One region of the Tsukamurella sp. USMM236 genome, then DNA from elsewhere that is predicted to be linked to it. Evidence: riboswitches for the same ligand, from Rfam matches in the RefSeq annotation. Region 1 holds a riboswitch; the other holds the start of a gene.
What was found. Region 1 has a riboswitch for S-adenosylmethionine ahead of WFK95_RS02410 (aminotransferase class V-fold PLP-dependent enzyme). Riboswitches for the same ligand answer to the same signal wherever they lie in the genome.

Region 1 (14,115 bases):
CGGACTTCGAGACGGGCGTGCCGATCACCTCGTAGCTGGCGCCGCCGCCGCAGCGGACGGGCTCGGCCTCGTCGAACCAGTCGGCGCGGCCGACGAGCACGCCGGAGCCGAAGGGCGCGTACAGCTTGTGCCCCGAGAAGGCGAGGTAGTCGACGCCGCTCTCGCGCAGCGAGATCCGACGGTGCGGGACCAGCTGGGCACCGTCGACCGCGATGCGCGCGCCGTGCCGATGGGCGAGCGCGGCGAGCCGGCGGATCGGCAGCACCTCGCCGGTGACGTTGGACGCGCCGGTCACGCTGACCAGGGCCGCGGGGCGCGCGCGGAGCTCCTTCTCGAGCACCTCGAGGGTGCCCTCGATCGACAGCGGAGCGGAGATCACGCGGGCCCCGATCCGCTTCCACGGCAGCAGGTTCGCGTGGTGCTCGCAGTCGAGGACCACGACCTCGCCGGGGACGCAGCCCGCGAGCAGGTTGATCGAGTCGGTGGTGTTGCCGGTGAAGATCACGTGGTCGTCGGCGCGGGCGCCCACGAACTCGGCGACGACCTCGCGGGCCCGCTCGTAGCGGGAGGTGGAGCGCTGCGAGAGGTAGCCGGCGCCGCGGTGCACGCTCGCGTACTCGCCCAGCGCCTCCTGGACCGCGGCCTGCACCTCGACCAGGGCCGGCGCGCTCGCGGCGTAGTCGAAGTTGGCGTAGCGGACCGTCGCGCCGTCGGTGAGCGGGGCGTACTCGTCGGCGCCGGTCACGGCGGCGAGGGGGCCCAGCGACAGCGGGGTGCTGCGGACCGTCGGGGTGAGGCAGACGGCGGTGCGCTCGGTGGTGGCGATGCTCATGAGAGATGTCCTTCGGTATGAGGACGCACGGCACCCGTTTCCGACGTGCCGCGAATCCGCGCTTGCCGCACTCGTTCGGTGCGGCCAGGTCGTCACCCGGAGCACCCCACCGCGGAGGAGGGTTGCCGACCAGCGAGCCGGGGCTTGTCGCTGGCACTCATGACCTGCGTCGAGAATGCCCTGTCGTGGCGCCCGTCGTCAAGGTTCGAATCACGGCGACGCGAAACCGCCGGGAGTAGATTCGCGGGCATGAGCGAGTGGACGTACCTGATGGACATGGACGGGGTGCTGGTCCACGAGGAGCACCTCATCCCCGGCGCCGACGCGTTCATCGCGGAGCTGACGGCCGCCGGGACGCCGTTCATGGTGCTCACCAACAACTCGACGCGCACGCCGCGCGACCTGCGCGCGCGCCTGGTCGCCACCGGGCTCGACATCCCCGAGTCGCGGATCTGGACCTCCGCGCTCGCCACCGCGAAGTTCCTCCAGGATCAGCGGCCGAACGGCACGGCCTACGTGGTCGGCGAGTCGGGCCTGACCACGGCGCTGCACGACGCGGGCTACGTGCTCACCGACAACGATCCCGACTACGTGGTGCTCGGCGAGACCCGCACGTACTCGTTCGAAGCGATCACCACGGCGATCCGGCTCATCGACCGCGGCTCGCGCTTCATCGCGACGAACCCGGACCCGACGGGGCCGTCGCGCGACGGGCTGCTGCCGGCGACCGGTGCCGTGGCCGCCCTGATCCGCGAGGCCACGGGCCGCTCCCCCTACTACGTGGGCAAGCCGAACTCGCTGATGATGCGGTCGGCGTTGCGCGCGCTCGGGGCGCACTCCGCGGACACGCTGATGATCGGCGACCGGATGGATACCGACATCGTCTGCGGCCTGGAGGCGGGCCTGCGCACCATCCTCGTGCTCACCGGCATCTCCACCCGCGAGTCGGTGACCGCCTACCCGTACCGCCCTACCCGCACCATCGATTCCGTCGCCGACCTCGTCGGTCACACGGAGGACCCGTTCCCCGGCTGAGAGCACCCAGCCGGGGAACGAGTCACTGCCCCTTGACGTTGACGATCTGACGCAGGACGGCGCGGACCGTGACCAACTGCTCCGCGTCGGCCATCACCCGGTCGATCGGCTTGTAGGCCTGCGGGATCTCGTCGATGAAGTCGGGGCTGTCGCGGAACTCGATGCCCGCCATGGCCTCCCGCAGCTGCTCGTGCGTGAAGGCCCTGCGCGCCGCGGACCGGGAGTACTCCCTGCCCGCGCCGTGCGGCGAGCTGTTCAGCGACGGGGCGAAGCCCTTGCCCTCGACGATGTACGACGCGGTGCCCATCGAGCCCGGGATGAGGCCGAGCTTGCCCTCGGTGGCCTCGATCGCACCCTTCCTCGACACCCACACTTCCTTGCCGAAGTGCTTCTCGCGCTTGGTGAAGTTGTGGTGGCAGTTGATCCGCTCGGCCTCCACGACAGGTGTGCCCACCCACTCGCCGAGCTGCCGGATCACCCGGTCCATCATCTCCTCACGGTTGAGCAACGCGAAGTGCTGCGCCCACGTCAGCTCGGCGATGTACCGGCGGAACTCGGGCGTGCCCTCCACGAGGTAGGCCAGGTCCGGATCCGGCAGCTCGATCCACCACTGCTTGCACAGGCGCGTGGCCACGGCGATGTGGTGCTGGGCGATCTTGTTGCCCACGCCGCGAGAGCCGGAGTGCAGGAACGCCCAAACCCGCTGGTCGGCGTCGATACTTAGCTCTGCGAAATGATTTCCTCCGCCGAGCGTGCCCAACTGAAGCTTCCAGTTCCCGGCGTACTGGGCCGGGTTGAAGTCCGCCCGCTCGGCGAGCGTCTCCAGCTCCGCGATCCGGGGCTCCGCCGTGGCCACGACCTTCTTGTTGTAGCGGCCGGGCGAGAGCGGGATCGCTCGCTCGATGGCCTCGCGGACCGTCGCGCGGTCGTCGGGCAGGTCGGCCAGCGTGAACTGCGTGCGGACCGCGATCATGCCGCAGCCGATGTCGACGCCGACCGCCGCGGGGATCACGGCGCCGAGGCTCGGGATGACCGAACCGACGGTGGCGCCCTTGCCCAGGTGGGCGTCGGGCATCAGCGCGATGTGAGGGTAGATGAACGGCAGCTTCGCCGTGGTGACCGCCTGCTCGCGGGTCTTCTCGTCCAGGATGGACGCCCACGAGACCAAGGACTTGCTGATCTTCTCCATGTCTTTCTCGTCTCGATGTGATGGTCACCGGTCCGAGAAGCCATGCGTCTGACGCATGGGCACCGAGCCGGCGGTGAAGCGACGGCCCGGGTTGCCGCAGGTTATGCGGGCACGCCGAACCGACGGCAGTAGCACTGCCGCAGCGATTCGGGGAGCCTGCGCATATCCATGCACGGCAGCGTATTCGGCCGCAACACTTCGGTCCATCGGATTTCCAGCGGCGCCTTTGGGAGACTCATTTCATGGCACTGCTCGAAGTGATCGCCCTGGATGCACGCGATGCCGTCGCCGCCCAGGAGGGCGGGGCGGACCGGGTGGAGCTGGTCGCGGACATGGCGGCGGACGGGCTGAGCCCCTCCCCCGCCACCGTCGCAGAGGTCCGTGCCGCCGTGGACATCCCGGTGCGCGTGATGCTCCGGCTCGTCGACGGATTCGCGCCCGGGGACCTCGGCGCGCTGCTGCGGCGCACCGTCGAGCTGAGAAGCGCTGGGGCGGAGGAGTTCGTGCTCGGCTTCCTCACCCCCGACGGCGCCGTGGATCCGCCGGCCGTGACGCGGGTCGTCGAGGCGATCGACGGCGCGCCGTGGACGTTCCACCGCGCGATCGACCACTGCGCGGACCGCTCCGCGCTCCGGGCCGCAGTGGCGGAGCTGCCGGGGCTCGACGGCTTCCTCACCGCGGGGGCGACCTCCGGCGTCGATCACGGCATCGCCACGCTGGTCGCGGAAGCGTCTGGACCGCAACGGATCCTGGCCGGCGGCGGCCTGCGCCTCGATCACCTGCCGCCACTCATGCAGGCAGGAATCGACGCCTTCCACATCGGCAGTGCCGCGCGGCCACAGGGGTGGATGTCGCCGGTGTCAGCAGAGGCCGTGCGGACGTGGCGCGCCGCCGTCGACGATCAGAGGCCCTGAGTGGCTCAGCCCAGGGCCTGATCCAGATCGGCGATGAGGTCGTCGACGTTCTCCAGCCCCACGGACAGGCGCAGCATCGAATCGGTGAGCCCGATCTTCGCGCGACCCTCCGGCCCCGTCGCGCGATGCGTCGTGGTGGCGGGGTGGGTGATCAGCGACTTGGCGTCGCCGAAGTTGTTGGAGATGTCGATGACCTGCAGCCGGTTGAGGAACTCGAAGGCCCGCGCCTTCCCTGCGGCCGAAGCGGAATCGGCCAGCTCGAGGGTGATCACGGTGCCGCCGGCCTTCATCTGGGCCTTCGCCAGCTCGTGCTGCGGGTGCGAGGGCAGGAAGGGGAAGAGCACCTTCGAGACGCGGGGGTCGGCGTCGAGGAACTCGGCGACCTTCTGCGCGTTCGCGCTCACGCGCTCGGCCCGCAGGTCCAGCGTCTCCAGCGCCTTGAGCAGCACCCAGGCGTTGAACGGCGCCATCGCGGGGCCCGTGTGCCGCATCAGCTGCTTCACCGGACCGTCGATGTAGTCGAACCGGCCGAGGATCGCGCCGCCCATGACGCGGCCCTGGCCGTCCATCGTCTTGGTGGAGGAGTGCACGATCACGTCGGCGCCCATCCCGAGCGAATCCTGGTAGCCGACCGGCGTGAAGCCGGCGTCGAGGACGACCTGCGCGCCCGCGGCATGCGCCAGCGAGGCCACGGCGCGCACGTCGACGAGCCCCTGCATCGGGTTCGCGGGGGTCTCGAAGAAGACGGCCTGGGTGGGGACGCTGAGCGCCTCCTCCCACTGGGCGAGGTCCTCGCCGTCGACGAAGACGGTCTCGATGCCCCAGCGCGGCAGGATCTCGTTGCACACGACGTAGCAGGATCCGAACAGCGAGCGGGCCGCGACGAGGCGGTCGCCGGCCTGCAGCAGCGCGCCGAGCGCGGTGAAGACGGCCGACATGCCGGAGGCGGTGGCGAAGCAGGCCTCGGCGCCCTCCAGGAGGCGCAGGCGCTCCTGGAACATGGCCACCGTCGGGTTGCCGTAGCGCGAGTAGACGAACCGGTCGATGTCGCCGTTGAAGGCGGCCTCTGCGGCCTCGGCGCTCTCGTAGGTGTAGCCCGAGTTCAGGAAGAGCGCCTCGGAGGTCTCCTCGTAGTTCGTGCGCAGGACGCCGCCGCGCACCGCGTACGTCTCGGGCCGCAGGCCGTCGGGCAGGGGGCTGAACTCCGTCATGGCTTCAGCCTAGAACTGCCGCCAGGGCAGGCCGTCGGCGCGCCAGCCCGCGACGCCCCGATGTCCGAGTGCGTCGATGGGGCCCTCGAAGCCGTCGAGGACGTTGTAGGCGCGCTGCACGCCGGCGGCGGTGGCGGTCTCGGCGGCGCCGATCGAGCGGTGGCCGGAGCGGCACAGGAAGACGACGGGGGCGTCGTCGGTGACGCCCTTGGCGCGGAGCTCGTCGACGAACGTCGGGTTGAGCGCACCGTCGGGGTAGCGCTGCCACTCGACGAGCACGGGGTTGCGCCCGACCTGCGAAAGCTCGGGGATGCCGACGTAGTTCCACTCGGCCTCGGTGCGGCAGTCGACGAGGATGGCCGCGGGGTCCTGTTCGAGCAGCTCCCAGGCCTCGCGCGGCGTCAGGTTTCCGGCGTAGTTCACGAGCACTTCTTCCACTTGCCGTCTTCGCGGACGAACTTCGCCTGTTCGGTGCGCTCGCCGGCCTTCTCGTAGGTCACCGTGAGATCGGCGGACGCGGAGTCGCCGTTCACGGTGAGGTTCTTGACGCCCTTCTCGTCCAGCTTCGCCTCGCCCTCGCGCTCGACGACGGCCTTGCGCGCGTCGGGGAAGCCGGCCTCCTTCGGGAACTCGGCGGCGGACCGGTCCTTGGCGCAGGTGTTGGCGACGAGGTCGGCGTACCGGCCCTTGTTCAGGGCGCCGTAGTACTGGCCGATCGTGACCTGGACCTGCGCGGAGTCGCTGAGCCGCTCGTCGGACGGGCGGATGACGTTCCACAGCAGGACGCCGCCGATGAGGACGACGGCGACCACGAGCGCGATGATGAACGGGGTCGCCGTGGTGCGGCGTTCGGGCGGCGGTCCGGCGGGGGCCTTGTCTGCGCTCACTGAAGTCTCTACCCTCTGCTACTAGAACACGTTCCAGTTCCTTGGATGGGTGGGATGGACCACCCGCACTAGGAACAGTTGATAAGTCCGCACTAACCTGGTGGGGAACTTCAACCGCGTATGCAGACAAGGTAGCCGACTTCACATGACCGAACAGAACCGCCCGTTGCGCGTCGCGATCGTGGGCGCGGGCCCCGCTGGTATCTACGCGGCGGACGCCCTCATGAAGTCCGACGAGGCGAAGGACCCCGGCGTCAGCATCGATCTCTTCGAGAAGATGCCGGCACCGTTCGGCCTGATCCGGTACGGCGTCGCCCCCGATCATCCGCGGATCAAGGGCATCATCACCGCGCTGCACAAGGTGCTCGACAAGCCGCAGGTCCGCCTGCTCGGCAACCTCGACTTCGGCAAGGACTTCACCCTCGAGGACGTGCGCCGCCACTACGACGCGGTGATCTTCTCCACGGGCGCCGTCGCCGACCGCAACCTGGAGATCCCCGGCATCGACCTGGAGGGCAGCTACGGCGCCGCCGAGTTCGTGGCCTGGTACGACGGGCACCCGGACTTCTCGCGCGAGTGGCCGCTCACCGAGGAGAAGGTGGCCGTCCTGGGCGTCGGCAACGTGGGCCTCGACGTGGCCCGCGTGCTGGCCAAGACCGCAGACGAGCTGCTCCCCACCGAGATCCCGCCGAACGTCTACGAGGGCCTCAAGGTCAACAAGGCCAAGGAGGTGCACGTCTTCGGTCGCCGCGGCCCGGCGCAGGTGAAGTTCACTCCGCTCGAGCTCAAGGAGCTTGACCACTCGCAGACCATCGAGGTCGTCGTGAACCCCGAGGACATCGAGTACGACGAGGGCTCGGCCAAGGCCCGCCGCGAGTCGAAGATCACCGACCAGGTCGCCACGATCCTCGAGAACTACGCGATCCGCGAGCCGAACAACCGCCCGCACAAGCTGTTCATCCACCTCTTCGAGTCGCCCGTCGAGATCCTGGGCGAGAACGGCAAGGTCACGGGCCTGCGCACCGAGCGCACCGAGCTCGACGGCACCGGCAACGTCCGGGGCACCGGCAAGTTCACCGACTGGGAGCTCGGCGCCGTCTACCGCGCCGTCGGCTACCTCTCGAACGACCTGCCCGAGATCCCCTTCGACGACCAGGCCGGCGTCATCCCCAACGAGGCCGGCCGCGTCATCGACGCAGGTCAGCACATCACGGGCGTCTACACCACCGGCTGGATCAAGCGCGGCCCCGTCGGCCTCATCGGCCACACCAAGGGCGACGCCAACGAGACCATCGCGTGCCTGTTGGAGGACTTCCACGCCGGCAAGCTGAACGCCCCGTCGGACCCGTCGACCACCGGCGTTACCGACTGGCTGGACGACCACGACACCCCGTACACCACCTGGGACGGCTGGTACCGCCTCGACGAGCACGAGCGCAGCCTGGGCGAGGCCGAGGGCCGCGAGCGCGTGAAGGTCGTCGAGCGCGGCGACATGCTGGCCGCCTCGGAGCCGGGCAAGGTCCAGCAGGACTAGTCCCGAGCGCACGTACGACGGTGCCGCCGTCCCGATTTTTCGGGGCGGCGGCACTTTTCGCTCACGATGATTCTAATTCGGTCGCGCGGTGACTCCTCGCCGCGCGGGCGCTCAGTCCGGTCGCGCGGTGACGGTGACCGTCGTGGTGCGCGTCGTCGTCGACGTGGTGGTCGTGGTCGACGTGGTGGTCTTCGTCCGGGTGACCGTGACGGTCTCCGTCCGCGTCGCGTCGCGCTGGACGACGCAATCATCCCGCGCGGCGGCGCCGCAGTCCGCGCCCGCGGGCCCCGCGGTGAGACCGCCCCGACCGTCACCAGTCCCGCGCACGCGCCGATGGCCGCAATCGCTCGTTTCATCGTTCTCCTCCTCCTCGTCGGCCGCGACGGGCCGACGCATTCATTCCCAGGTGAATCCGTAGGGGCCGTGCGTACAGGACTGGAGCCCGCCCGGGCCAACGCGCTGGGCTCCGACCGCGGTGCACTTCTCGCCGCCGGGGAAGGCGGGCTTGACGATCCAGATCCCGCCGGAGCAGGTGAGCCGTTGCCCCGGTGCCGTCTCTCCGATGGTGCACGACTTCCCTGGGCTGGGCGGCGTGAAGTCCCGCTCCCACGTCCCGAATCGGCACTCGTAGCCGGGCTTGGTCTCGAACATCCGGCACTCCGAGCCCGTCGACGGGTCGGCGGATGCCGCCCCCATCCCGACCACCCCGGGCACCAGAAATGCCATCGCGAGCGCCGCGAGCGCAGCACGGGAAGTCCGAATCGTCCGCTTCTGCATGCGCAACATCCTAAGCGAGCGTCATGACCGGGGCGTTGCTATCGGCCGGACAGTTCGCGGGGCGACCTGTGCTGCTCAGTCGGCCGCCCAGTCCCAGACGGGCCAGAGGGCGCGACCGAGGGCCTCGCCGCGAGGCGTGAGTTCGTACTGCTTGTCGGGGAGCTTGCGGGCGATGCCCTTCTCGACGAGCTGCGCGAGCCGGGTGGCGAGCACGCTGGAGCTGCAATTGCCCATGCGCCTGCGCAATTCGAGGAAGCCGAGCGATCCCGGCTCAAGCTCCCAGACGATGCGCAACACCCAGCGCTGACCGAGCAGGTCCATCGCAGCGACCGCCGCGGGATCCGGTTCCTCGCGGCGCTGCGGCACCACATCGCGCACTGACACGAGACAGAGCCTACTTGCGCTTCTGAAATCGAAGCGTCATGCTGGCGGCAGTTCTAAATCAGAAGCATGGAGGTTCAGCGATGGCGGTCGTAGTGGTGACCGGGGCGTCCCGCGGGGTGGGCGCCGAGACGGCGGTGGCGCTCGGCGCGCGCGGGCACGACGTGGTGGTGAACTACCGCGAGAAGGAACGCCGGGCGGAGAAGGTGTGCGACCTGGTCCGCGAGGCCGGCGGGCGGGCGATCGCGGTGGGCGCGGACGTGACCGCGGCCGATGGACCGGCCCACCTCCTCGATGCGGCCGTCGCCGCGTTCGGCCCGATCGACGCGGTGGTCCTCAACGCCTCCGGCGGCCTGGAGCTCGGCGCCGACCAGGACTACGCGATGCGGCTGAACCGGGACGCGCAGGTCGCCGCGGCCCGCGCCGCCGCGAGCCGCTTGCGGCCGGGCGGACGACTCGTCTTCGTCACCAGCCACCAGGCCCATTTCTCGGAGACGCAGCCGGTGCCGGCCGGCTACGAGCCGATCGCGGCCAGCAAGCTCGCCGGGGAGCGGGCCCTGCGCGCGCTCGCCGCGGAACTCGGCCTCGACCTGCGCGTCGTCTCGGGCGACATGATCGAGGGCACGATCATCGTCCGGCTCTTGGAGCGCCGCGACCCCGCCGCCGTCGAGGAACGGCGCAGCCACGGCCCCCTGCCGACCGTCACCGAGTTCGCCGCTGCGATCGCAGGCACCGTCGACACCGACGATTCCGTGGCGCACACAACATATGTAGGCGGTCAAGACTATTTAGGGTAGCCTCAGCTTTATGGGTAGAGGAGTGACCGGCCTGATCCTCAAGGCGATGCGGGCGGACGACTACGTTTTCACGGTGCTGTCGACGGAGGCCGTCAGCGAGCACTATCACCGCATCCGTTTCGACGGCGGCGACTTCCTGCAGGACAACCCGTGGTTCCCGACCATGTGGGTGCGCCTGTGGGTGCCGAAGAGCGGCGCCGCGACGACCGACGCGGACGAGGGGACGCTCGTGCAGCGCGGCTACACGATCGTCGCGCCGGAGGGCTCGGAGTTCACCATCGAGTTCGCGATGCACGACGGTCCCGCGCCCAGTTGGGCCCTGGACGCCGAGCCGGGCGACCGGATCGCCGCCACCATGATGGGCGCCGACCTGACGGTCCCGGAGGAGCCGGCACCGTCGGAGTACGTGCTCGTGGGCGACGCCGCGTCGATCCCCGCGATCAACAGCATCCTCGGGACCGCGCAGGCCCCGTGCCGCGTGTACCTGGAGTACCAGCACGACGCCGAGCGGGAGCTCCCCGTGCAGAGCGAGGCCGTCACCTGGGTGCCGCGCGAGAACCGCGGCGCCACACTGGTGTCCACGGTCGTCGGCGCCGGGATCGGCGCGGACGCCTTCCTCTTCGTCGCCGCCGAGACCAAGGCGACGCGCGAGATCACCAAGGCCGCCAAGCGCGACTTCGGCCTGGCGAAGGACCGGATCAAGTCCCAGGCCTATTGGCTGCAGCGCGGATAATCCATTGGCACCCCGCCGCTACGGCGCCTAGGGTGCACCCCGTGAGTTCTTCGGCAGCAGCCGCCGCGGCAGCGGCGGCAGTGGTGGACCGCGGCCGCGCGTAGCGGCGGCGGAGCCTCCCACACCATCTCGGCTTCACCGCCCCAGCATCCTTCCGCTGGGCGGCGATTCGCGCTGCCCGGGTGATCCTCGACCCGGAGAACTCCCTTCATGCCCACCCATCACGGGGGCCGTCATGAGCACGGCCAGAACTTCCTCACCGACGATGCCGTCATCGGCCGATTCGTCGACCTCACCCGCCGCACCGACGGTCCGATCCTCGAGATCGGTCCCGGCGCAGGCGCATTGACCGATCCACTCCTTCGCCTAGGACGACCGCTCACGCCCGTCGAGATCGACGGCGGGCACGCCCGACGCCTGCGCGCGCGACACCCGGAGGCGACCGTCGTGCACGGGGACTTCCTGCGGCACCGGCTACCGGCGGAACCCCATGCGGTGGTGGGGAATCTGCCCTTCCACCTGACCACCGCCGTGCTCCGCAAGCTGCTGCACGCGCCGCACTGGACCGGCGCGGTCCTCGTGGTGCAGTGGGAGGTCGCGCGCCGTCGGGCCGGTGTCGGCGGCGCGACGATGATGACCGCGCAGTGGTCGCCCTGGTACGACTTCGGCCTGGCCGGCCGGGTTCCCGCCGCGGCCTTCACGCCCCGTCCGTCCGTCGACGCGGGACTACTGACGATCGCGCGCCGCAGCACGCCCCTCGTGCCGGTGGCGCGCCGGCGCGACTACGCCGCCTTCGTGCACGCCGTCTTCACCGGCCGCGGCCACGGGCTGCCCGAGGTCCTGGCGGGAGTGGCACCGCGGCACCGTCGGGCGGAAGCGCGGAAGTGGGCGGCCCGACGGGGCCACCGCGGCGCGCCCCTCCCCCGCGACCTGGCACTCCCGAGTGGGTGGAGGCCTTCGAGCGGTTCGCCTAGTCCTGCGGGCGCTGCGGCGGGAGACCCATGGAGGTGGGCGGGTTGTGGTCGTACTCCTCGGTCTCCGGAGTCGCCGGGGGCGTCGGAGGCTTCGGACGCGTCGCAGTCTCGCCGGTCGGCTGGCGCGGCGCGGGCTGGATCGGGCGGGGCGGCGCGGGGCGCCGGCCCGCGACGGGGTGCATGCTCGTCGGCGCGACCGGCTCGCCGGGGCCGGCCGGCGGCGGGGCCACGCGCGACGAGGGCTGCTGCGGCGGCACGACCGGGGAGGCCGCGGTCGGCGGGGCCGGCGGCACGACGGGCGATGCCGCGGTCGGCGGGGCCGGCGGCGGGGTGGGCTGCGGCGGCGCCTTCTGGATCGGGATCTGCTGGGCCGGGGGCTGCTGCGCCGGAGTCGGCTGGGCGGGCCGCTGCACCGGCATCGCCCGGGTCGACGGGTCGTCGAGCGGCGGCTGCGGCCGCTGGATCGGCACGGCCGTGGTCTCGGGCGCGCCCTGCTGGAACGGGTCCGCGCTGTCGACGACGACCACCCGGCCGGCCGCCTCGGCGGCGTTGGCGCGCGCCACCTCGACGGTGTCGGCGGTCGCGACGGCGACGCCGAGGCGCCGCTTGGCGTAGCCCTCGGGCTTGCCGAACAGGCGCAGGTCGCTCTCGGGCACGTCGAGCGCGCGGGAGACGCTGTCGAAGGCGACGGAGCTGCTGTCCTTCGTCCCGTAGATCACCGCGGACGCGGCCGGCGACATGAGCGAGGTGTCCACGGGCAGGCCGAGGATCGCGCGGGCGTGCAGCTCGAACTCGGAGAGCCGCTGCGACCCCAGGGTCACCAGGCCGGTGTCGTGCGGGCGGGGCGAGACCTCGGAGAAGTAGACGTCGTCGCCCTTGACGAAGAGCTCCACGCCGAACACGCCGCGGCCGCCGGTGCCGCCGTCGCCGAGGGCGGTGGTGATGCGGCCCGCGACGGAGGTCGCCGCGTCGTAGGCGGCCTGGCTCATCGCCTGCGGCTGCCAGGACTCGACGTAGTCACCGTCGGACTGCCGGTGCCCGATGGGCTCGCAGAACCGAGTGACCACCTTGCCGCGCTCGGCGTCGTAGACGCGCACCGTGAGCAGCGTGATCTCGTAATCGAAGTCGACGAAGCCCTCCACGATCACCCGCTCGTTGCGGACGCGACCGCCCTCCACGGCGTACTGCCAGGCACCGTCGAGCTCCTCGATCGAGCGGACCACGGACTGGCCCTTGCCCGAGCTCGACATGACCGGCTTGATCACGCACGGGAAGCCGACCTCCCGGGAGGCGGCGCGCACCTCGTCGAGCGACGAGGCGAAGGCGTACGGCGAGCACGGCAGGCCGAGCTCCTCGGCGGCGAGCTTGCGGATGCCCTCGCGGTTCATCGTCAGCGCGACGGCCCGCGCCGTCGGGATGACCTCGGCGAGGCCCTCCTCGTCGACGGCGACCAGGGCCTCGGTGGCGAGGGCCTCGATCTCGGGGACCACGAAGTCCGGCTTCTCCGCCTCGATGACGCGACGGACCTCGGCGGCGTCGGTCATGTCGATGACGTGGCTGCGGTGCGCGACCTGCATCGCGGGCGCGTTCGCGTAGCGGTCGACGGCGATCGTCTCGACGCCCAGGCGCTGGAAGGCGATCACCACCTCCTTGCCCAGCTCGCCCGAACCCAGCATCAGCGCCTTCGTGGCGCCGGAGGTGAGCGCCGTGCCGATCCGGGGGTTGCCGCCGGTGTCGCTGAGGTTCGTCATGGGGTCCATTCTGGCAAACGCGGCGTCCCGCGGTGCGGCTGCCGACCCGTCGATTCGCGTTTGCTTCCGATCGTTCTGCGGTGGTGAACGTTTCACTTGTTATCGCTCGGGGTGCCGCGGGAGGCGCCTACGTTCGGGGGATGAAGGCACTCGTGATCAGGAGCGCCGTCGTCGCGGCGACCGGCGGACTCATCTTCGGATTCGACACGGCGGTGATCTCCGGCGCCGAGGAGCAGATCCAGGAGCAGTTCCACCTGTCCGACGCCGCGATCGGTTTCACGGTGACGACCGCGCTGATCGGCACCATCGTCGGCGCGATCGTGTCCGGCAGGCTCGCGGACAGGTTCGGCCGGAAGAAGGTGCTGTACGCGATCGGCGTGCTGTACGTGGTGAGCGCCGTGGGCTGCGCGCTGGCGCCCACGTCGTCGGTGGAGGTGCTGCAGGCCTTCCGGTTCCTCGGCGGCCTCGGCATCGGCGCGTCGAGCGTGTGCGCCCCGATCTACACCGCCGAGATCGCGCCGCCGAAGTTCCGCGGGCGGCTCGTCGGCCTCGTGCAGTTCAACATCGTGTTGGGCATCCTGGTGGCGTACGCGTCGAACGCGATCATCCGCACCGTCCTGAGCGACGACCCCAACGCCTGGCGCTGGATGCTCGGGGTGATGGTGGTGCCGGCGGTGCTGTTCCTCGTCCTGCTCCCGACGGTGCCGGAGACGCCCCGCTGGCTCGCCGGTCACGGCGACCTCGCCGGGGCGCGCGCCACGTCCGAGCGGCTCTGCTCCACGCCGGCCGAGGCCGACGCGCAGATGGCGGAGATCCAGGAGACGCTCGCCGCCGAGCAGGGCGAGAAGACGAAATTCTACACCCGCGGCCACCGCAAGGTGATCCTGCTGGCCGTCGCGATCGCCTTCTTCAACCAGATGTCCGGCATCAACGCGATCCTCTACTACGCGCCGCGCGTGATGCAGGACGCCGGCGCCAGCACGAACGCCGCGTACCTGATGTCCGTCGCGGTGGGCGTGATGAACCTGGTCGCCACGACGGCCGCGCTGACCGTGATCGACCGGCTCGGGCGCCGCCGGCTCATGTTGGTCGGCTCGGTG
Region 2 (14,115 bases), on a different contig from region 1:
CCCGCTCCCGACCGGCGGTCAGGACCTTGTCCAACTCGGCGCGGTCGTCGAGGTAGCCCTGGACCCGGCCCCGCAGCGGCGTGGCGAAGTCGACGAGCACGTCTGCCACCTGCGTCTTCAGATCGCCGTAGCCCTTGCCCTCATAGGAGCGCTCCAGCTCCGGGATCGGGGTGCCCGTGAACGCCGACTCGATGGTCAGCAGGTTGGAGACGCCGGGCTTGTTCTCGCGATCGAAGCGGATCTCCCGCTCAGTGTCGGTGACCGCGGACTTGACCCGCTTCGCGATGATCTTGGGGTCGTCGAGGATGCTGATCAGCCCCGCGTCGGACTCCGCCGACTTGCTCATCTTGGCGGTGGGGTTCTGCAGGTCGTAGATCTTCGCGGTGTCGGAGACGATGTACGCCTCGGGCACCACGAAGGTCTTCTTGAACCGGGTGTTGAAGCGCTGCGCCAGGTTCCGGGTGAGCTCAAGGTGCTGCCGCTGGTCCTCGCCCACGGGCACGAGCTGCGGGCGGTAGAGCAGGATGTCCGCGGCCATGAGGATCGGGTACGTGAACAGGCCCACCGACGAGCTGTCGGTGCCGTTCTTCGCCGACTTGTCCTTGAACTGCGTCATCCGGCTGGCCTCGCCGAAGCCGGTGATGCAGCTGAGCACCCAGGTCAGTTCCGCGTGCTCGGGGATCTGCGACTGCACGAACATCGTCGAGCGGGCCGGGTCCACGCCCAGCGCCAGGAGCTGCGCCGCGGCGAAGACGGTGCGCTCGCGCAGCGCCTTCGGGTCGTGCGGCGTCGTGATGCCGTGCATGTTGGGGATGAAGTAGAACGTCTCGAACTCGTCCTGCAGCTTCACCCACTGCCGCACCGCGCCCAGGTAGTTGCCGAGATGGAACGAATCCGAGGTCGGCTGGATGCCCGACAGCGCACGCTGCCGCTTCGCGGGGGTGGGGGCGGTTTCCGTCACGAGGAACGAGTCTATCGACCGCGGTTCCGCGGGTCTCCTCAGTATTCGGTCCGACGGTGCCGGCTGTGCGACGCGCGGGGGGGCGACCGCGCCGACACACGGGCACCCACTGCGACCGGCTGACTATGAAATCGTGACCGCCAGTGACAAACCGGACGCCTGAGGACCGCGGTCCGGCGTCGCCTCCGAACGAGGCTCGTGCCCGGCGAGGCGTCCGGCCGTTCTACTCGTATCGGATCTGTCACTGGCGGTCACGATGTCATAGCGCCCGTTCCGTTCCCTCCTCGCTCCGGACTCCCGAACCGAGCACGGACGGGGCACGGTGTCGGTAGCGTGGCACGCAACTCAACAGGTCGATCGGGGGACGGCATGGGTGGGGATTCGAGGACGCCTGGGCGGGCGCAGTACGACGCGGAGGATCGGCGCGATCGGTATTGGGCGGGGCCGGTGATGCCTGCGCGGCAGAGGGCCTTCGACCGCCGAGTCTCCGAGGCGTGCCTGCGCCTCATGGCAGCGCGCCACACCGCGAACATCTCGTTCACCGACCTGGCGGAGGCGACAGGCGACATCAGTTCGCGAACCCTGCGCCGGCACTTCCCCACAGTGGCTGCGGCGGCATACCCCACGACGTGGTGGCTGCCCCGACCGGCGGACGCCATCCGCAAGGTACTCGCACCCCGCGAACGGATCGGGCCGTGCTGGCCCCCGGACCTCGACGATCCCGAGGTCGCCGCGGCGACGGCGATCGAGCCCGGAGACGAACATTTCGCCTGGCCGCCCGCAGGCTTCTTCGAGGCGCTGGGCGTTCCCGATCCACTGAATCCCGGCGCCGTCTCACCGCAACCGATCACCCTGCGCAATCTGTTGAACGATCTGCACGCCCTCGACCGGAGGTGGTCATCACTCAGCGGGTATCGCGACCTGGAGCCCGGCCTCGAGGAGCTGCGCGGGACCACCCCGGAGCTGGACGCCTGGTACGTGCGCGCACTGCACCGCCGCGCCGACGCGCTCGCGGCGGTGCTCGCCCGGGTCTTCGGTCTCCCGTTCGGCGCAGCACGCGCGTGCGCACACGGCTACGCCGCGATCCCCGAGTCCACAGCGCCCATCGAGGTGGCCGCCCATCTGACGGCGTTCGCGCACATCATCACGACCGGCGTGACCGTCCCACCGGGCCCCGGCGGCCCGATCGCCCCGGCGTTTCGCGCGATCGACCTGCCCGTACGCGAGCCGGAGCGCGCCCGGCCGCGGACCGGCCCTAGTCCGCGTACTCCACGGTGACCGGCGCATGGTCGGACCAGCGCAGGTTGTAAGCCTCGGCCCGCTCGACGTGCGCGGACACGGCCCGCTTCGCCAGCGCGTTGTTGGCGATCTGCAGGTCGATGCGCCAGCCCGAGTCGTTGTCGAAGGCCTTGCCCCGCCAGGACCACCAGGCGTACGGCCCCGGCTCGCCGGGGTGCAGCTCGCGCACGACGTCCTTGAAGGCGCGCCCCTCGCCGATGTACTCGCTCATCCAGGCCCGCTCCTCGGGCAGGAAGCCCGAGTTCTTGACGTTGCCCTTCCAGTTCTTGATGTCCAGCTCGGTGTGGCCGATGTTCCAGTCGCCGCACACCAGCACCTCGCGGCGCCGCCGGCCCAGCTTCGCCAGGTAGGCGCCGAACTCGGCGCGGAAGCGGTCCTTCTCGTCCTGCCGCTCGGTACCCACGTCGCCCGACGGGAGGTACAGCGAGCCGACGGTCAGCCCGTCGAAGTCGGCCTCGAGGTAGCGGCCCGCGTGGTCGAACTCCTCGCTGCCGAAGCCGACGCGCACCGCGTCCGCCTCGCGCCGCGAGAGCACGGCGACGCCGTTGCGGCCCGCGGTCGAGGACTCGGCGGCAGCGAGGTGCCAGCCCTCCTCCAGCGCGGGCGCGAGCGCCGTCAGCGTCTGCTTGTGGGTAGCGCGCACCTCCTGCAGGAGCACCACCTCCGCCTTCGTCCCACGAAGCCAGGGCAGCATGCCGAGGTTCTCCTCGGAGCGCTGCTTCACCGCCGCGCGGATACCGTTGACGTTGATCGACGTGATGATCACGCGAGCGCCTCCACGGTCAGGCCGGCCGCGGCCCAGGCGGAGCGCACCCGGGGCACATCGGCACCGTCGGACACGGACAGCAGCACCTGCACCTCCCGGTCGGCGAGCACCGCGACGAACGTGGCCAGGGAGCCGGCCTCGTCGGCGAGCACCTGCTCGGCCTCGGCGACGCCGAGCACGACCGCCGCCGGACCGCCGAGCCAGTCGAGATCGCCCAGGCTGTCGGCGAGCGCGTCCCAATTGGCACCGAAGTCGAGCGGGAACTGCAGCGCGGCCGAGACCTCGTCGAGGAGTGCGGCTTTGGTGCGCATGCGGCTGCCGCGGGCCACCAGCACCCGCGGGCGCTCGCGACGCTTGAGGGAGTCCAGATCGGTGCCGGTCAGCGCGGCACCGGCGCCGGAGGTGAGGAACTGCGGGAGGGTGCTCATCGGATCCTCGTGAAGGTCTCGTAGTGGTCCAGGGTGTACCAGGCGCCGCCGTCGGCCCCGGTGATGATGCGCTCGGCGTCCCGGCCGCGGCCGGACTTCTTCACGTTGACGTCCCACTCCGTGTACTTCGCGCGCTTGCCCTGCTTATCGGTCGCGGGCAGGCGCTTCTCGAAGTTTCCGAAGTTGCGGCCGCCCTGCGTACCCGAGCCGTCCTTCGGCGGCCACGTGCCCGCGTCGATCCGGGCGAGCGTCGCGAGGACGCGCGCGGGCACCGCGGAGTTCGACGGTGCCGAGGCGCGGGCGCCGCCCGACGCGCCGGCCGCCGACGTGGTTGCCGGCATGGCCGTCGCGGACGGCTCGGCGGTCGACTTGCCGCACGCCACGAGCCCGAAGACGGTGAGCAGCGCGATCGCGCACAGGGCGAGAATCCTTCGCATAGTCCAAGACCCTACCGAGGGGCTCCGACAGGTTCCGCGGTCCGCCGCGCGAGCAGCATCCCGATCCCGAAGACGACGAGGCCCGCGAGCGCCAGCGCGCTGCCCGCCAGCGCGGGCGCGGTGTACCCGCCGCCCGCCGCGATGACCGCGCCGCCGAGGAGGGCGCCGAGCGCGTTCGCGATGTTGAGCGCCGAGTGGTTCAGCGTGGCGGCCAGGGTCTGCGCCTCGCCGGCGACGTCCATCAGGCGGGTCTGGAGCGCGGGCACGAGTGCGGAGGCGGTGAGGCCGATGAGGAAGAACAGGGTCACCGCGGCGAAGGGCTGCGGCGCGAACACCGAGAACAGCGCCTGCAGCACGACGAGCGCGGCCAGCGCGACCGCGATCGACCGCGTCACCGAGCTGTCGGCGGCGCGGCCGCCCACGACGTTGCCGATCACCATGCCGACGCCGTACGCCGCCAGGACCGCCGGCACCGAGGCCGCGCTCAGGCCCGAGACCGAGGTGAGCGTGGTGGAGATGTACGTGTACACGGCGAACATGCCGCCGAAGCCGACGACGCCGGTGAGCAGCGCGAACCACACCTGCGGCCGCGCGAGGGCGCCCAGCTCCGTGAGCGGGTTGGTCACGGGGATCTGCACCGACGGCAGGAAGGCCAGCAGCGCCGCCACGGTGACGGCGCCGATCACCACCACGACGCCCATGGCGTACCGCCAGCTCAGGGCGGTCCCCAGCCAGGTGACCAGCGGCACGCCGATCACGTTCGCGACCGAGAGCCCCATCAGCACCTGCCCGACCGCGCGACCGCGCTCCGCGGGGCCCGCGAGGTGCGCCGCGACGAGCGCGGCCACGCCGAAGAACGCGCCGTGCGGGAGCCCCGCGACGAAGCGGGCCGCCATCAACGTCCCGTAGGTCGGGGCGAACACCGACAACGCGTTGCCGACGGTGAACGCGATCATCAGCGCGATGAGGAGCACCCGGCGCGGCACCCGGGCGAAGGCGGCCGCGATGAGGGGCGCCCCGACCACGACGCCCAGCGCGTACGCCGAGATCACGTGGCCGGCGACCGGCTCGGTGACCTCGAGGTCGGCGGCGATGTCGGGCAGCAGCCCCATCGCGGCGAACTCGGTGGTGCCGATGCCGAAGCCGCCGAGCGCCATGGCGCCGACCGCCAGCCTGGTCCGGGTAGAAGATTCCACGGAACGGTGTAACGCCTCACCGCCTTCCGCGCTTCCCGCCCACCCCTGTGACCTCGTTCACGGAACTGCCCGTCGGTTATGCTGCAGCCAGTGGTCATGAGTGTCAGTGCGCAGCCCCGGCTTGCTGACCGGCAACCCTCCACCGCGGTGGGGTGCCCCGGGTGATGACCCGGTTTCCCGGCGGCCCCCGCCGGGTGGCAAGCGCGAGGAGAGGGTTCGGTGACCATCAGCACCCGCACAGGCCGGCCCACCGACAGCCTCCCGGGCGACTGGGCCCGGGTTCCCGACGGTGCGCTGCAGTCGGTCGCGCTCGGCCCCCTGGTCCTCGAGTCGGGTGAGGTCCTTGAGGACGTCACGATGACCTTCCAACGCTGGGGCACCCCCAACGCGGCACGGGACAACGTGCTCCTGACGCTCCACGCCCTGACGGGCGACTCCCACGTCACCGGCCCGGCGGACGACGACCACCGCTCCGCCGGCTGGTGGGACGGGTTGATCGGCCCCGGCGCCGCCGTCGACACGGACGAGTGGTGCGTCGTCTCCGCGAACGTCCTGGGCGGGTGCTCGGGTTCGACGGGGCCCGCGTCGATCGCGCCGGACGGTCGCCCCTACGGCTCCCGCTTCCCGGTGATCACGGTCCGCGACCAGGTGGAGGCCGAGGCGGCGCTGCTGCGCGCGTTGGACGTGCACGACATCGCGTCTGTCGTGGGCGGGTCGATGGGCGGCGCGCGGGCCCTCGAATGGGCCCTGATGTACGGCGATTTCCTGCGCTCGGCGCTGGTCCTCGCCGTGGGCGCCCGCGCCACGGCCGACCAGATCGGCACACAGACCACGCAGATCGCCGCGATCAAGGCCGATCCGGCCTGGCAGGGCGGCGATTACCACGACAGCGGCACGCATCCCGACGCCGGCCTCGGCGTCGCGCGGCGGATCGCGCACCTGACCTATCGCACCGAGGTCGAGCTGGACAGCCGGTTCGAGAACCGGCCGCAGGGCGACGAGGATCCCCGCGCGGGCGGCCGGTACGCCGTGACCTCCTACCTCGAGCATCAGGCCGCGAAGCTGGTGAACCGGTTCGACGCGGGCAGCTACGTGGTGCTCACCGACGTGCTCAACCATCACGACGTGGGCCGCGGTCGCGGCGGCGTCGAGGCGGCCCTGCGGGGCTGCCGGGTCCCGGTCGTGGTGGGCGGCATCGATTCCGACCGCCTCTACCCCCTGCGCCTGCAGCGCGAGCTCGCGGAGTCGCTGCCCGGCAGTGACGATCTGGTGATCGTGCACTCCCGCGACGGGCACGACGGCTTCCTCACCGAGATGGACGCCGTGGCGGCACTGCTGCGCCGGACCCTGGAGTTCGCGCGCCGCTGACCCGCCGGGCGGAACGTCCCGTCAGGGTGCGGGTTCGGTCACCGTCGGCGCCGCGACGTCGCCGATCGCCGGCCCCGGCGCCACCTCGGCGGAGGACGGATCCGACTGCGCCGCTCCGGTGTTCACCGGATTCGAGCTCGAGCCGCCCGTGCCCTGCGCGCCGCCGGCGCCGGGGGCGACGAGGCCGTTCCCCGGCATGGGCAGCGGGGCGTCCGGGCTCGGCGGGTTCGTGCCCGTACCCTCCGTCGGCGTGCCCGGCCCCGTGGTCCCGGACGGCGACCCCGTCGGGGTGCCGGTCGGGGTGCCGGTAGGAATGCTCGGGAGGATCGTGGTCGGGAGGGTTCCCGTCGGCGACGTCGGCGGAGCGGTCGGCGACGTGGGAACCGGCGGCCGAGTCGTGGTGGGCACCACGGGCGGCGGCGCGAAGGTCGTCATCGTCGGGGTGACCGCGTCCCCGCGCCCCGGCTCGGGCGCCACGGTAGTGGGCACGACAGGCCGCTCCGGCGGCAGTGACGACGTGACGGTGGCGATCCTGGTCTCCGACGCGGACTCGTCCTCCTCGGAGGTCACCGAGTCGGAGGAGGTGGGGACGACCTGCTCCGTGCTGCGCGCGGCGGGGCCGATGATCCCCGTCGCGTACCCCGTGGCCAGCACCGCACCGGTGAGCGCGGCGACCACGAGCAGCGGCAGGATCGCCGCGGTGAGGCGGACGCTGTGCCCGCCCAGGACGCCGATGCCGCTGTCGACCAGCGACGACGGCGCGGCGCCCGCCGCCCGGCGGTCCGCCGCGATCAACGCGGCACCGGACGCCGTGATGGTCTCGGGCTCGTCGATGAGGAGCGGTTCGATGCCGGCGTCCCGAGCCACCCCGGCGATCGCTTCCCGCACTACGGTGTTCAGCGCGCCGGAGCCTACGAGTGCCATCGCCTCGGGGGCGGCGGAGGCCGCCGAGCGCACGAGCGCGGCGACGTCGTCGGTCGAGGCGGCCCCGGCCCCGTCGAGCACGACGGCGCGGGTACGGCGCTCGGCGACGACGGCACCGTCGCGCACGGTGTACAGGCGCGTCTCATCGGCGCCGAGGTCGGCGACGAGCGCGGTGTCGTAGCGGGCGATGGAGCCGCGTTCGCCGAGGCCTCGCAGGACGGCGTCGGCCTCGCGGACGATCCCCGCCGCGCGGACGCCGCCGCGCGCGCCCAGGCGGACGGAGAGCAGATCGCGCCGCGAACGGACGGTCACAGCGGATGCGTCGACGTCGCGCTCCGCATGGCCGGCGAGGAGGTCGAAGCCCGAGGACAGCAGGTTGCCGCGGCGCCCGAGGCGGTACGGACCGGGATCGATGGTGCGCGCCTCGCGGCCGACCACGTGCCCGTCCTCGATGTCGAGGAGCACGCAGTGCACGGGTCCGGAGCCGACGGAGGCACCGAAGGACGAGATCCGCATGGCACCTCCGATCGGATCGCTCGACGAACCGTTACCTGAGCACATCATACCCGATGCCTAAACGTTACATACAAGAATGTAAATTCGAAGTTTCGAGTATGCGGGTTGGCTAGGTGCCGAGCGCCTTGATCCCGTACGAGACGAAGAGGATCGCCGCAGCCGCCAGGGCGAGCACGGTGACGTCGAACCACCTGCTCCGCACCCGGAGCAGCCCCTGCCTCCGTTCGGGCAGGGCGGCACGCAGGACCGCGGCGAGGCCCGTCCCCGCGCCGAAGACGTACAGGCCGCGGCGCCAGTACTCCAGCCCGACCAGGACCATCCCCGTGGTCAGTACCCCCACGACGGCCACGTACCCCGCGTTCGCGATCACGGCGCGCACCATGCGGGCGCGCCGGTACTGCTCGACCGCGGGTTCGGCCACTAGGCCTCGTCCGAACGCGCGAGATCGCGCTCCGCGGCGTCGATCACGTTCCCCAGCAGGAAGGCCCGGGTCAGCGGACCGACGCCGCCGGGGTTCGGCGAGAGGTGACCGGCGACCTCGGTGACCTCGGGGGCGACGTCGCCGCGCAGGCCGTCCTCGGTGCGGCTGACGCCGACGTCGAGCACGGCGGCGCCGGGCTTGACCATGTCGGCGGTGATCAGTCCGGGCACGCCGGCGGCGGCGATCACGATGTCGGCCCGGCGCACCTCAGCGGCCAGGTCCCGGGTGCCGGTGTGGCACAGCGTGACCGTGGCGTTCTCGGAGCGGCGGGTGAGCAGGAGGCCGATGGGCCGCCCCACGGTGACACCGCGCCCGACGACCACGACGTGCGCCCCGTCGAGCGGGACGTCGTAGCGGCGCAGCAGGTGCACGATGCCGTGCGGGGTGCAGGGCAGCGGCCCCGCGGCGCCGAGCACGAGCCGGCCCAGGTTCGTCGGGTGCAGGCCGTCGGCGTCCTTGGCCGGGTCGATCCGCTCGAGGATCGCGTTCTCGTCGATGTGCTTCGGGAGCGGGAGCTGCACGATGTAGCCGGTGCACGAGGGATCGGCGTTGAGGTCGTCGATCACGGCCTCGAGCTCGCCCTGCGTGATCTCCTCCGGGAGATCGCGGCGGATCGACTCGATGCCGACCTTCGCGCAGTCGGCGTGCTTGCCCTTGACGTAGGAGCGCGAGCCCGGGTCGTCCCCGACGAGCACGGTGCCGAGCCCGGGGACGACCCCGCGGGCCCGCAGCGCCGCCACGCGCTCTCGGAAGCTCTCGAAGAGTTCGTCGCGGGTCTTCTTACCGTCCAGTACAAGCGCCGTCACGGCCCACATCCTATCGCCCTGGGATCAGCACGACGATTTCCGCCGGTTCGAGTCGCCTTCGTTCGCCATCCAACAGATACTGACTCCATGACTCATCAGAACCCCCTCCAGCAGGGCATCCAGCAGGGCGTCAAGTCGACGTGGCAGGCGATCCTCGCCCTCGGCGTCCTCTCCATCGTGCTCGGCGTCATCATCGCGGTGTGGCCCGGACCGACCACGCTCGTCGTCGGCATCCTCTTCGGCGTCTTCCTGCTCCTGACCGGCGCGTTCCAGGTGATCGCCGGCATCCTCGGCGAGACGCAGCACCGCGTGCTCACCGTGATCAGCGGCGCGCTCGCGCTCGTCCTCGGCGTCTCCTGCTTCCGGGACGACGTGGTCAACTCGGTCGCGATCCTCGGCATCTGGATCGGCGTCAGCTGGATCTTCTCGGGCGTCACGTCCATCGTGATCGGCATCTCCGACAAGCAGCTCCCCAACCGCGTGTGGGTCGTGATCCTGGGCCTGATCAGCCTCGCCGGCGGCGCGGTGCTCATCGCCTACCCGTTCTCGGTCGAGGTGCTCGTGCTGGTCGCCGGCATCTGGGCCGTCGCCATCGGCATCGTGCAGGTCATCTCGGCGTTCCAGCTGCGCAGCACCGCCAAGCAGGTGCAGCAGCGCGTCTCCGACCTGGTCGGCTGACGGCCCCTCCTCCAGCGACTGCGGGACACGGGTGACAGGATCGTCACCCGTGTTCCGCATTCTGTTCTTCGAGCCCCGGATCGCCCCCAACACGGGCAACGCGATCCGCATCGCCGCCGTCACCGGATGCGAGCTGCACCTGGTCGAGCCGCTGGGCTTCGACCTCTCCGAGCCCAAGCTCCGCCGCGCCGGCCTGGACTACCACGACCTCGCGCACGTGAGCGTGCACGCCGACCTCGACGCCGCCTGGGCGGCGCTGGAGCCGCGCACCGTCTACGCCTACACCGCGCACGCGACGCGGCACCATCACGAGGTCGCGTACGGGCCCGGCGACGTCCTCCTCTTCGGCCCCGAGCCCACGGGGCTCCCGCCGGAGGTGCTCGGGGACCCGCACATCACCGAGGCGCTCCGCATCCCGATGCTCGCCGGCCGCCGCTCCCTCAACCTCGCGAACAGCGCGGCGATCGTCGCCTACGAGGCGTGGCGGCAGAACGGTTTCGACGGGGCCCTCTGACGGCGCCGGAACACCGGCGCCGCCCCGCCGCGGCTAGCCCGTCGGCTCGTTGTAGCCGTTCTGGCTGTTGAGGATCGGCCGCAGTTTCGCCGTCTTCTCCGGCGTCCAGCCGGGCGGCTCCAGGATCGCGGCCCAGGCGTCCGCGGCGGCCTTGACGTAGCTGTGCCCGTGCCCGTCCGGGACGTTGACGGCGACGGCCATGTCGGCGGAGACCTGCAGGAAGGTCACGATCGGCACCCACGACACCGAGGACAGCACGTCGACACCGCGCTCCTCCCGCAGCCAGTCCGGCTTGCTGAAGGCGAGGTCCGGGGTCCACCGGCCGATCGGATCGGACGCGTGCTGGAGGTAGACCACGCGCGGCCCGTTCCACGGCCCCGTCGGCTTCGCGAGATCCTCGGCGCGGGCGGCGAACCGGACGTTGGCCCCCTGCTGATAGACGGGCAGCCACTCGGGCGAGCCCGCGTCGCGCTGCTCGGTCAGACGCACCCACATCTCGTTGTTGAAGGTGGGACCGGAGAAGAGGGCACCGTCGGTCCGGGCGAGCAGGTTGTTGAGCGAGAGGAACGGGGCCTCCCCGCCGAACGAGCCGAGGCTCTCGCCGAAGACCACGAGCTTGGGTCGCTGCCCCTCGGGCAGGGCCTTGACCCGCTTGTCAACCGCCTCGAACAGCGCCTGGCCGGCGTCCAGGGCGTTCTGCTTGTCGACGAGGAAGGACAGCCAGCTCGGCAGGAACGAGTACTGCATGCTGACGATCGCGGTGTCGCCGTTGTACATGTACTCGAGCGCCCCGGCCTCCGCCTCGTTGACCCAACCGGTTCCGGTGGTCATCGCCACCGCGACCACCTTGCGCTGCAGGCCACCCGTGCGCTCCAGCTCCTGCGCGGTCTTCTCCGCGATCGCCTGGTACCGGTTGGGGTCGTCGGAGTCCACGGAGCCGAGGCCCGCGTAGGTCCGGATCGGCTCCATGGCGGGGGCGCCGTTGAAGGCGGTGAGGTGCTCGACGGTCTGCGCATTGGAGACGAACACGCGCCCCTGCTTGCCCAGCGAGGACCATTCCACGAGCGAGCCCGGACCGCCCGATCGGAACGCGCTGGTGGGCGCGGGCCGGTCAGTCCCGCCCTCCCGGTTGACCTTCGAGAAGGTGTTGTTCATCGCGTCCATGGCGCCGCGCACGACGACGCCGTTGATCACGCCGACGGACAGGAGCAGCACGAGACCGACCGCGACCACCGCCGCGACGCGGGGCGGGCAGTAGGTGCCGAGCTTGCCGGCGATCCAGCGCACCAGCGTGCGCACGCCCTTGCCGACCTCGACGAAGACGTAGAGGAGCACGATCGACAGCACGCCGATCTCCAGGTAGTCGACGAAACGCAGGTACTCGACGTCCATCAGGTCGCGCAGCCTGGTCTGCCAGGAGTCGAAGAACAGGACCATGCCGGTCGTCCCGACGATGCCGATGCCGGCCAGTCCCCACCACGCCTTGCGCGGCACGGGCGGGGTGGAGTCCCGCGACCGCATGAACCGCACGAGCCACACCCCGAAGACGCCGAACATGTAGCCGAGCGCGCCGGAACCGCCGCTGACGAGGCTCTGGAACAGCGGGCCGCGCGGCAGCAGCGACGGGGTCAGCGAGAGCCAGAGGAAGACGAGCCCGACCGCGGTGCCGGTGAACGTGTAGCGGTGCGACCACCAGGCGCGGAACCGGTCGAGCAGTGCGGCCGCGCCGGACTCGCCCCCGTCCGGCTTCGCGACCTCGGCGTCGCTCTTCGCGACGGCGACCTCCGCGCCGGTGCCATCGGTCCCGGTACCGGCCTCGACAGCCTTGGCAGCGGGCGCGGCGTCTGCCTCGGCCTCGGTACCGGCCTCGGCGGCCGCGGGCTCGACCTCGTCGTTCATCCGACCTCCCCTGGGGATGCGTGTGTTGCGCGTAATCATGCCCTTTCCGCGTCGGATGCGCGTGCAAAGGAGTACGGAATCGGCTCGGCCCGGTTCTCGTCCACCTCGATCGGCCTGCCGAGATGCGGAAAGGCGCGCTGCGCGCACCGCGGGCGGTCGCACACCTTGCATCCCGCCCCGATGGGGACGAAGGACTCCGGGTCGTCGAGGGCGAGGCCGCGCGAGTACACCACCTTGTGGGCGTGCGCGAGGTCGCACCCGAGGCCCACCGCGAAATCCCTCCCCTGCCCGAGGTATCCGGCCGCCCCGCGGTCGGAGGTCGTGCGCGCCACCCACAGGTAGGCGCGGCCGTCCGGCATCTGCGCGACCTGGGTGCGGATCCGGCCGGGGGACGTGAAGGCGTCGTGGACCACCCACAGCGGACAGCCCCCGCCGACGCGGGAGAAGTGGAACGCGGTGGCGGACTGCCGCTTCGAGATGTTGCCCGCGCGATCGGTACGCACGAGGAAGAAGGGGACGCCGCGACGGCCCGGCCGCTGCAGCGTGGAGAGCCGATGACACACGGTCTCGAAGCCCACCTCGAACCGCGCCCCGAGGAGGTCGACGTCGTACCGCAGTTCCTCGGCCGCGCGCAGGAACCGCTCGTAGGGCAGGACCAGCGCGCCCGCGAAGTAGTTCGCGAGTCCCACCCGCGCCAACTCCCGCGACCGGGTCGGCAGCGTCGTGGCCTCCCCGACGATCCGATCCATCGCCTCGCCCCGGGTGAGGAAGGCGATCTGCGTGGCGATCTGGAAGGCGCGCTGCCCGTGGTCCAGCCGCCGCGCGAGCGTGAGCACGCGGGACTCGGGGTCGTAGTGCCGACGGGGCCCGGACCGGTCCGGCTCGCCGTCCCGGATCCGGACGGTGACCCCGTGCTCGTCCCGGAGCAGCCGCGCGAGCTGCAGATCGAGCCCGCCGACGGTGAGGCCCCGGCTCTCGAAGAGACCTTCCGCGGCGTCGTCGAGGTCGGCGATGTGATTGCGGCGGTCGTAGAAGAAGTCCCGCACGTCCTCGTACGGCGTGGCCACCGCGCCGCCGGCCCCCGCCGCGACCCCCGAGGACAGCCGCTCGACCTGCTCCGTCGCCCCCCGGAGCCGGCGGTGCATCGCGACCACGGCCCGGGCGACCGCCGGCGACCGCGCCACCAGGTCCTCGACCTCGCCCGCCGTCGCCGCGGCCCCGTCGCCGCCCTCGGCCAGCGCGTCCTGGAGGTCCGCGACGAGGCGGGCGTCGGACTCCGCCGCGAAGAAGCCGACGTCGAGGTCGAAGGTGGAGTTCAGTTTGAGCAGCACCGGCACGGAGAGCGGCCGCTGGTCGTTCTCGAGCTGGTTCACGTAGCTGACGGACAGCTCCAGCGCCTTCGCGAGCGCGGTCTGGGTGAGGCCGCGGTCGTCCCGCAGGCGCTTGATGCGCGCACCCACGAACAGCTTCTGCATGTCGCGAATGCTACCCCGCGCGATTTCCACAACATTCGCAAAAGGCCGAACAGCCCTTTGCACGATTCCACACGTGCAACACATTTCGCGGACCGTCCGCCGTGCATAGCGTGTGAATCACCGATCCCGGCAAGAAGGAGTCCCGACGTGCAGACGCACCCCGTGCGCACCCACCGCTCAGCTGAGAACTTCCCGCGCGAGGAGCACCTCGCCTGGAAGATCGCGCAGGTCGCGGCGGACCCCGTCGCCGTGCCCGACGACACCGCCGAGATGGTGATCAACCGGATCATCGACAACGCCGCGGTGGCGGCCGCGTCCGTCGCGCGCCGTCCGGTCGCCAACGCCCGCGCCCAGGCCGTCGCGCACC

Region 2: linked by a shared signal. The riboswitch ahead of metX (homoserine O-acetyltransferase MetX) and the one ahead of WFK95_RS02410 (aminotransferase class V-fold PLP-dependent enzyme) in region 1 are both predicted to bind S-adenosylmethionine.

Annotation. Positions count from the first base shown of each region.
Region 1 covers NZ_JBBCSS010000001.1:517,183-531,297, reverse strand. Annotated here, with positions in the region: gene WFK95_RS02410 (aminotransferase class V-fold PLP-dependent enzyme) at 1-832, opposite strand, end outside; SAM riboswitch class IV at 886-997, opposite strand; gene WFK95_RS02405 (HAD-IIA family hydrolase) at 1,082-1,867, shown strand; gene WFK95_RS02400 (RtcB family protein) at 1,890-3,056, opposite strand; gene WFK95_RS02395 (copper homeostasis protein CutC) at 3,299-3,970, shown strand; gene WFK95_RS02390 (O-succinylhomoserine sulfhydrylase) at 3,976-5,181, opposite strand; gene WFK95_RS02385 (rhodanese-like domain-containing protein) at 5,191-5,604, opposite strand; gene WFK95_RS02380 (Rv0361 family membrane protein) at 5,601-6,068, opposite strand; gene WFK95_RS02375 (FAD-dependent oxidoreductase) at 6,214-7,602, shown strand; gene WFK95_RS02370 (hypothetical protein) at 7,714-7,929, opposite strand; gene WFK95_RS02365 (hypothetical protein) at 7,999-8,379, opposite strand; gene WFK95_RS02360 (winged helix-turn-helix transcriptional regulator) at 8,455-8,763, opposite strand; gene WFK95_RS02355 (SDR family oxidoreductase) at 8,844-9,557, shown strand; gene WFK95_RS02350 (siderophore-interacting protein) at 9,568-10,290, shown strand; partial or broken gene erm (23S ribosomal RNA methyltransferase Erm) at 10,501-11,223, shown strand; gene purT (formate-dependent phosphoribosylglycinamide formyltransferase) at 11,261-13,015, opposite strand; gene WFK95_RS02335 (sugar porter family MFS transporter) at 13,156-14,115, shown strand, end outside.
Region 2 covers NZ_JBBCSS010000004.1:329,683-343,797, forward strand. Annotated here, with positions in the region: gene trpS (tryptophan--tRNA ligase) at 1-961, opposite strand, end outside; gene WFK95_RS15695 (hypothetical protein) at 1,412-2,239, shown strand; gene WFK95_RS15700 (exodeoxyribonuclease III) at 2,217-3,026, opposite strand; gene WFK95_RS15705 (barstar family protein) at 3,023-3,454, opposite strand; gene WFK95_RS15710 (ribonuclease domain-containing protein) at 3,451-3,891, opposite strand; gene WFK95_RS15715 (MFS transporter) at 3,903-5,048, opposite strand; SAM riboswitch class IV at 5,180-5,297, shown strand; gene metX (homoserine O-acetyltransferase MetX) at 5,307-6,455, shown strand; gene WFK95_RS15725 (hypothetical protein) at 6,477-7,895, opposite strand; gene WFK95_RS15730 (DUF3017 domain-containing protein) at 8,005-8,316, opposite strand; gene WFK95_RS15735 (bifunctional methylenetetrahydrofolate dehydrogenase/methenyltetrahydrofolate cyclohydrolase) at 8,316-9,182, opposite strand; gene WFK95_RS15740 (HdeD family acid-resistance protein) at 9,270-9,860, shown strand; gene WFK95_RS15745 (tRNA (cytidine(34)-2'-O)-methyltransferase) at 9,910-10,374, shown strand; gene WFK95_RS15750 (alpha/beta hydrolase) at 10,408-12,273, opposite strand; gene WFK95_RS15755 (short-chain fatty acyl-CoA regulator family protein) at 12,309-13,748, opposite strand; gene prpD (2-methylcitrate dehydratase PrpD) at 13,896-14,115, shown strand, end outside.